2 regions of the Pantoea sp. B65 genome follow, and region 2 is predicted to be linked to the other one. Evidence: predicted binding sites of a transcription regulator. Region 2 holds the regulator's gene; the other holds the start of a gene.
The links. Region 2 encodes Fur, which represses iron uptake genes when iron is present. Its sites were predicted from a motif close to ATAATAATGAGAACNACTATCAA; they were not measured.
Positions count from the first base shown of each region.

Region 1: a site for Fur is predicted at 1,300-1,322, ahead of JWF83_RS15875 (TonB-dependent siderophore receptor). Genes of this name have one in related genera too.

Region 1 is NZ_JAHXPU010000036.1:362,092-366,305, forward strand. Features, by position in the region: gene treA (alpha,alpha-trehalase TreA) at 1-1,056, shown strand, start outside; gene JWF83_RS15875 (TonB-dependent siderophore receptor) at 1,420-3,540, shown strand; gene JWF83_RS15880 (GlsB/YeaQ/YmgE family stress response membrane protein) at 3,600-3,848, opposite strand; gene JWF83_RS15885 (DUF883 family protein) at 3,859-4,056, opposite strand.
Region 2 is NZ_JAHXPU010000034.1:13,252-17,465, reverse strand. Features, by position in the region: gene ybfF (esterase) at 1-590, shown strand, start outside; gene ybfE (LexA regulated protein) at 816-1,094, shown strand; gene fldA (flavodoxin FldA) at 1,261-1,791, shown strand; gene fur (ferric iron uptake transcriptional regulator) at 2,154-2,597, shown strand; gene JWF83_RS13670 (beta-N-acetylhexosaminidase) at 2,658-4,214, opposite strand, start outside.

The DNA.
Region 1 (4,214 bases), on a different contig from region 2:
TACTACCTCAGCCGCTCGCAGCCGCCATTTTTCAGCCTGATGGTCGAGTTACTGGCAAAACATGGCGGCGAACAGGTCTACAGCAAATATCTGCCGCAGTTGCAGAAAGAGTACAGCTACTGGATGGCGGAAGCGGATACGCTGAAAGCCGGTGAAGCCAGGATGCGCGTGGTAAAACTCAACGATGGCACCCTGCTTAATCGCTACTGGGATGCACGCGATGTGCCGCGCAGCGAATCTTATATGGATGATATTGCCACCGCCAACAAAGCGCCGGAACGCAATAAAGCCGAACTGTACCGCGATCTGCGCTCAGGTGCGGCCTCAGGCTGGGATTTCAGCTCACGCTGGTTTGATAAACCTGATGATCTGTCAACCATTCATACCACGCAGATTGTGCCGGTTGACCTCAACGCACTGCTGTTTCATCTGGAAAATACCCTCGCCCATGCCAGCAAAGTGGCGAAGCAGGAGGATGCCAGCCAGCGCTTTAGCGATCTGGCGAAAAAACGCCAACAGGCGATTAACCGCTATCTGTGGGATGAACAGGATGGCTGGTACGCCGACTATGACTGGAAGAAAAATAGCGTACGTAAACAGCTCACTGCGGCAACGCTGTTCCCGCTCTTTTTGCAGGCCGCGACCGATGATAAGGCCAGTCGCACGGCCGCTGCCGTGGAGAAACAACTGGTGAAAGAGGGCGGACTGGCGACTACTAATGTAAATAATGGCCAGCAGTGGGATGCGCCCAATGGCTGGGCCCCGCTACAGTGGGTGGCGGTGGAAGGCCTGAATCACTACGATAAACAGACGCTGGCGAAAGATATCGGCATGCGTTTCCTGAATAATGTACAGAGCACCTATGACCGGCAGCATAAACTGGTAGAGAAATATGTGGTTGAAGGTAAAGGTCTTGGCGGCGGCGGCGGCGGCGAATACCCGTTGCAGGACGGTTTTGGCTGGACTAACGGCGTAACGCTGAAACTGATGGATATGTATTGCCCGAAAAATATCACCTGTAATAACGTGGGGGATATCACGACAACCCACCCCTAAGCGCTAAAGTGATCCCGGGAGCCATGCTCAATGGCTCCCATGGCATCAACCAGCTTGCCGATAGATAAATTATTTTGATATAGCACCTCATCGCCTCCCTTTATCTCTCCTGATCCTTGCTGGTGCCGCATCAGCGTGACCTTTTGACACACTCCTGACGCTTTTTTCACGCCGAAATGCTAATTCCACGCTTTTATTGGGTTAATTCATTAATAAAATCAATGCTTGAAAGCGTAAACGAGAAAGATAATAATTATCATTAGAATTATTACAGTGTGTTTTATCTCACCAGTTATCTGCTCTCTGCCACGATTCACCTGCGACATTGTGGCTTTATAACAATGAAATAAAGGATCGGAAATAATGAGAATGTCTTTTACTTTGAAGCGTTCTGCTCTGCTATGTTCATTTGCCCTCTGCGTTCCAGGCGTCTCTTTTGCACAAGAGACGATGATCGTCAATGCTCAACCCGCAGAAACGGCTGATTCTCCTACCTCTGGCTATACTGCCACGACCAGTAAAGGGGCGACGAAAACCGATCGGCCGCTGATCACCACCGCTCAGTCAGTCTCCGTCGTGACACGACAGCAGATTGAAGATCAGGGCGCGACCAATCTTAATCAGGCGCTGAACTATACCCCGGGAGTCTTCACCAACTTCGCCGGGGCAGCGTCCCGCTTTGATACTGTCTCCCTGCGCGGTTTCCACGGTGGCGATACCGATAACACCTTTTTTGACGGGCTCCGGGTGATGAGTGATGGCGGCAGCCACAACGTCCTGCAGGTGGATCCGTGGTTCCTCGAACGCATCGATATTATTAAAGGCCCCTCTTCGGCTCTGTATGGTCAAACCGTACCGGGGGGGCTGGTCAATATGACCTCGAAGCGTCCGCAGTTCACAGAAGCGGGGCATTTTCGTCTGTCCGCCGGCACGCAGAACACCAAAGGCGGCGCCTTTGACTACACCAATGCGCTTAACGACCAGTGGGCATTTCGTATTACCGGTATGACCCGCAGCAGTGATACCCAGTACGATCATACCCGCGAAGAGCGCTATGCCATTTCACCCGCGCTGTTATGGCAACCCAGCGAAGACACATCATTATTACTGAAGGCTTATCTGCAGAAAGATCCTTCCGGCGGCTATCACGGTTCCGTGCCACTGGATGGCACCACCTATCCGCACAATGGCAAGACCCTCAGCCGCAGCTTCTATGAAGGTGAGAGTTCTCTCGACCAGTACAAACGTACTGAGCAGATTTATAGCTATGAGTTTGCCCATCGTTTTAACGAGACCTGGGCCTTCCGCTCCAACGCCAGCTATACCCATTCCAATATAAAGCTGGATCAGGTCTATCAGGGCGGCTGGCTCAGCGCGACCAGTGATGAGATGGCCCGTTACTATTCCGGTAACCGTTCCAGCCTGAATGCGATGGCGATTGATAACCAGCTGGAAGCCGATTTCGCTACCGCTAATCTGGAACATAAAGTGGTGCTCGGCGCCGAGTATCATCAGTATAAAAATGATATGTGGGATGGTCAGGCAACCGCCAGCAATCTGAATCCCTTTACCGGCGTTTCCGGCGGCACCGCACTGAATTTCTACAACGACGATGATGTCACCCGCCGCTATTACCAGACCGGCCTGTACCTGCAGGATGAGATGAAGCTGGATAAGTGGCATGTTGATTTATCAGGCCGCTATGACCGTATTGTTTCAAAGCAGGTAAATGATACCGATCAGACCTCACGCCGTCGCTCTGACGACCATGTCAGTGGTCGCGCATCGTTACTCTATGCGTTTGATAACGGTATTTCCCCTTACTTCAGCTACAGTCAGGCGATCACGCCGACCTCGCTGGAAGGGCCGGACGGCAACCTGCTGAAACCGACCACCGCCCGGCAGTATGAAGCGGGGGTGAAATATCAGCCAGTGGGTAGCGCGGATCTGTACACCTTCGCCGCTTATGATCTGACGCAAAAAGACGTTGCCAATCGCGACGTGGTGCAGGCGATTTATGTGCCCTCAGGCAAAGTCCATTCGCAGGGCATTGAGCTGGAAGCGCGCAACCAGATTACCCCACGCCTGAGCACCGTTGCCGGTTATACGCTGAACCATGTGCGCTTTAAAGATTCGGTTGATGGTAATAATGGCCATACGCCATACCTGACCCCCAATCAGATGGTTTCCGCCTGGGCGCATTATCAGTTTGATAGCGGGATTAGTGTCGGTACTGGCGTGCGTTACCTTGGCAGGCAGTGGGCGGATAATGAAAATACGACCCGGTTGCCTTCGGTTACACTGTTTGATGCTGCGGTACGCGCCGATCTCGGGGCGTGGGATAACCAGCTGAAAGGCGCCTGGCTGCAGGTAAATGCGAATAACCTGACCGATCGCGAATATGTCGCGGCCTGTTATGGCACCGGTTACTGCTATAAGGGTGCGGAGCGTACTATTGTGGCCACCGTCGGTTATGATTTCTGAGTATTAATCTGCCAGACAAAAGGGAGACATTGCGTCTCCCCTTTTTATCTCGCTGACAGTTAGCTTTTTACTTTACGGTAGATCCACAGCACCACAATGGCGCCAATCACCGCCACCACGAAGCTGCCGAAATTAAAGCCGTCAACCCGGCCAAAACCGAAGAAGGTACTGATCCAGCCGCCGACCACCGCGCCGACCACACCCAGTACCACCGTAATAATCAAACCGCCGCCGTCTCTACCTGGCATAATCCATTTCGCAATAATACCGGCGATCAGACCAAAAATGATCCATGAAAGAATTCCCATTTCCTGCTCCTTATTTTTTACTGATTAATACACCAACTACCAGGCCCAACGCCGCACCGATGCCAACGCCAGCCCATGGATTTTTTTTCAGATAATCACAGGACTCGCCGGCGACACTTTTCAGTTCATCACAGAGTTCACTGCCCAGCTCGCGGGAGCGTTCCTGCACCTGCTCAAGGTTGTTACGGGCTTCACGCTTTGAAAACATTACTCTCTCCTTCATACCGGCTTGCGGATATCCCGTGGCCATTTTCGCCAATAAGTATAGGCGAGATTTCTAACACTGTGATTTGAATCTAAAGTTTGAATAAAAAAACCCACCCCCTCACTTCAGCCACACTAAAGTATGTTGACTTAACGCCGATA
Region 2 (4,214 bases):
GTAACCAGATGAACTACCCGGCGATGGCGCAGGATATGCTGGACACGCTGGATGCTGCCGGGATTGATAAAGTGGCGATTATTGGTCATTCGATGGGCGGAAAAATCGCCATGACCCTCAGCGCGCTGGCGCCAGAGCGTATCGAACAGCTGGTGTTAATCGATATTGCGCCGGTGGATTACCAGACACGCCGTCATGATACCATCTTTGCCGCGATTAACGCCGTCACCGCTGCTGGCGTCAGCCTGCGCGCCGAGGCAGCGGAGGTGATGCGCAGTTATCTGGCGGAAGAGGGCATTATCCAGTTCCTGCTGAAATCCTTTCAGGAGGGCGAATGGCGTTTTAACGTGCCGGTGCTGTGGGACAATTACACCACCATTTCCGGCTGGGAAACCGTTCCTGCATGGCCGCATCCGGCGCTGTTTATCCGGGGCGAGCTCTCCCCTTATCTCGACGATATCCATCGTCAGGCGGTAATCGATCAGTTCCCGCAGGCACGCGCTCATGTGATTGCCGGCGCCGGACACTGGGTACATGCTGAAAAACCTGATGCGGTTTTGCGCGCAATTCGCCGCTTTTTTGCGCTTTAAAAGCAAATAGTTGCCGCCACAGTGAAATGATTGTCGCGACGACTTTCACTGGGGTATGATGGCGCGCTAAAATTTTGCCGCCGTTGGCAACACCGACCATTGGCTTGCCGCGGGCAAGATAATCAGCCTGGCGGGACGGTGTTATTTTCGACGGCAAACCGGCCCGTTTAGTCAGAACCCGCGTGGCGATTTCAGACGCTGACGCTCATTCAGTATCATGATTCTATGGCAAAAGAAAACACCGACCGCACGACGATCGATCTGTTCGCAGACGAACGCCGCCCGGGACGACCAAAAACCAATCCGCTGACGCGTGATGAACAGCTGCGCATTAATAAACGCAATCAGCTAAAACGCGACAAAGTTCGTGGGCTACGTCGCGTCGAGCTGAAAATGAACAGCGACGCGGTTGATGCGCTCAACCAGATGGCTGAACAGCGTAATATCAGCCGCAGCGAGCTGATTGAAGAGATGATTCTGGCGCAACTCCACGTCACCGGCTGATCGTCCGGCGCAGAAAAGTGGCGATAAACCGAGGCGTTGAACGCACAAAGCGACAAATCCGGCGGCATTTCAAGTTCCGCGCCCCGGTACTGTCTGCTATCATTGCCAGTAACTGTGTATCTGTAGCATTCACCATATCAATAAGTTTCAAGAGGTTATTAAGCTCATGGCAATCGTAGGCATTTTCTTTGGCAGCGATACTGGCAATACGGAAAACATTGCAAAGATGATCCAAAAGCAACTGGGGAAAGACGTTGCTGAGGTTCATGATATTGCCAAGTCTGCCAAAGAAGATCTTGAGGCTTTTGATATTCTGCTGCTTGGTATCCCGACCTGGTACTATGGCGAAGCCCAGTGCGACTGGGATGACTTTTTCCCGACGCTGGAAGAGATCGACTTCAACGGTAAACTGGTTGCGCTGTTTGGTTGTGGCGATCAGGAAGACTATGCCGAATACTTCTGCGATGCGATGGGCACCATTCGCGATATCATTGAGCCGAATGGCGCAGTGATTGTCGGCCACTGGCCGGTTGCAGGTTATCACTTCGAAGCTTCCAAAGGGCTGGCGGATGATGACCACTTCCTCGGCCTGGCGATTGATGAAGATCGTCAACCCGAACTGACCAGCGAACGGGTTGAAAAGTGGGTGAAGCAAATTTTTGATGAACTTCAGCTGAAAGAAATCATCGAAGCTTAGTATGACTGACGCAATGTGGGTGCTGGCTCACATTGAGTCAGCGGTTTTTCCTATAGAAATAATAGATACATGTTTGTAACTTTTACCGGCAAATCTGTACAATACCCCCATCGGTCACACTGCTATTGCCGTTTTCGAAGCATAGTGAAGGGGTTAGCACAGTATCTATCACAGGACAGACTCCGAGGCATGGACTTCTCACGGACGTAACTCATTACATCCTTCAGTTGTTGCACGCTCTCCATGCCGTTTTCATTTCGAAGCACGAGTTCTATAATGAGACGCAATAAGTTTTCGCGTTGACCGATGTTCAGGGCTTTTCAGCCACATTGTGACTAGCAAAGTAACAGGACAATATCCGCATGACTGACAACAACACCGCATTAAAGAAGGCCGGCCTGAAAGTCACGCTTCCCCGACTGAAAATTCTGGAAGTGCTTCAGGAACCTGAGGGCCATCACGTCAGTGCGGAAGACTTGTACAAGCGCCTGATTGATATGGGCGAAGAGATTGGTCTGGCGACAGTTTACCGCGTCCTGAACCAATTTGATGATGCGGGGATCGTTACCCGTCATAATTTCGAAGGCGGCAAGTCTGTTTTCGAACTTACGCAGCAACATCACCACGATCACCTGATTTGCCTCGACTGTGGCAAAGTGATTGAATTCAGTGATGAATCGATTGAAACCCGTCAGCGTGAAATCGCAACACGCCACGGTATTAAACTGACTAACCACAGTCTGTACCTGTATGGTCACTGTGCGCTGGGCGATTGCCGCGAAGACGAAACGCTCCACGACAAATAAATTATGCTATGCAGTAACTAATGACAAAACCGGTGAAACTTCACCGGTTTTTTTATGCCGCTAATCCATCGCCTGTGGCGCCTGCAGCTTCTCCACCCGGCTGTAACGCCCGCCATCGGCACTGGCGCTGCGCAACCACACTTCACTGCCGACGCGCGGCGGCAACTGCGGATCATAACGCTGCCATTGTTTACCGCCGTCGGTTGAAAACTCGATCCTGATGCCCGGCAGCGCGCTGTTTGCCTCCAGCACCCGATGATAAATGCGCCCTCCCGGCAGCGGCAGACGCCAGGCAATACCCTGCTTATCCAGTTTAGCCAGCTCACGCTGCCCGAGCAGATTAGCAAAACGTTGCCAGTCCTGACGCAACGCCGCGGTATCGACCCAGTGAGTTTTACCCTGCTGGTATTCGCGTCCGGGCTGATAGTCCAGTTCCCAGCCGGCACGATGCCAGCCACGCTCGGCAACCGACAGCAACCGCGGGAAAATCATCGCCTCCATCTGCCGATCGCTGCGTACCGTTTCGCTCCACAGCTGTGCGGAAATCCCCTGCGCCCCCGGCCACGGCTTAGCGGATTTGGCGCTAAAGCGGTTACCGTCACGATCGACCGAGGTTTCAGCATTTTGCGCCAGGTTATCCGGCGCGAAACTGAACATCTTACGCTCATCATTAAAGCGCGTTCCCCAGTAATAACCGGGCTCCAGCGGGTTCACTTCGTACGGGAAATCCATATACAGATAGTCAGGACTGGAAACCACCACCTCATAGCCCTTCTTCGCCCAGTCATTAACGCTGTCGAAACCGCCCCAGTACAGGGTATCCCAGAAATTCACCGTCACCTGCGGAGTGGCAAACGCACTGGCGTGAGCGACCGTTTTCAGCCCATCCTGCCATGCCTGCATATGATGAATCCCCTGCGCCTGCGCTAAACGGCTGACCTCAATAGCGAACCAGCCGGGCAAATCGGCAATGCTGGCCACCCGGCCCTGTTGCACCATACGCTGACAGACCGGCGAGCGCGCCCAGGGGTGATCCTCCTGCTGCCGATTGATTATCCCCTTCCCCGCTTCCGGGTGGCGACGGTCGGTATAACCTGGCCCCAGACGAATGTTCTGCGCCTCATCGCCGCCAAAGTGCCAGCGGGTTAATGGCTGCCCGGCCGCCTGATGCATGGCGCGGAATTCACCGATCACCTTAGCCACAAAACGTTTTGATGAATCCAGGCAGGGGTTCAGGTAGCTGGTGCGATCATAAAACTGCACCGAAGTGGTATTCGAGCTGTCGTCCGCATCCAGCAGCCGATACTCCGCCGCCTCAGCGGCTTTGCCCTGGCGCATTAAGCGCTGGTAGCGTGCTTCCATGGCGATCACCGCAGCGCGCGCATGGGCTGGCATATCCACTTCGGGGATCACCTCAATCAGCCGCGCGGCGGCATATTGCAGAATATCGATATAATCGGCCCGGCTGAAATAGCCGCTGCCGCTATTGTCGCTGTCGGGGCCGGAACCGAGCTGCGGCAGCAGACAGCGCTGTTCAGACGGATCGTGACAACGACGCCCTGCCACCGCGGTCAGTTCCGGCAACCCGGCGATTTCGATACGCCAGCCTTCATCATC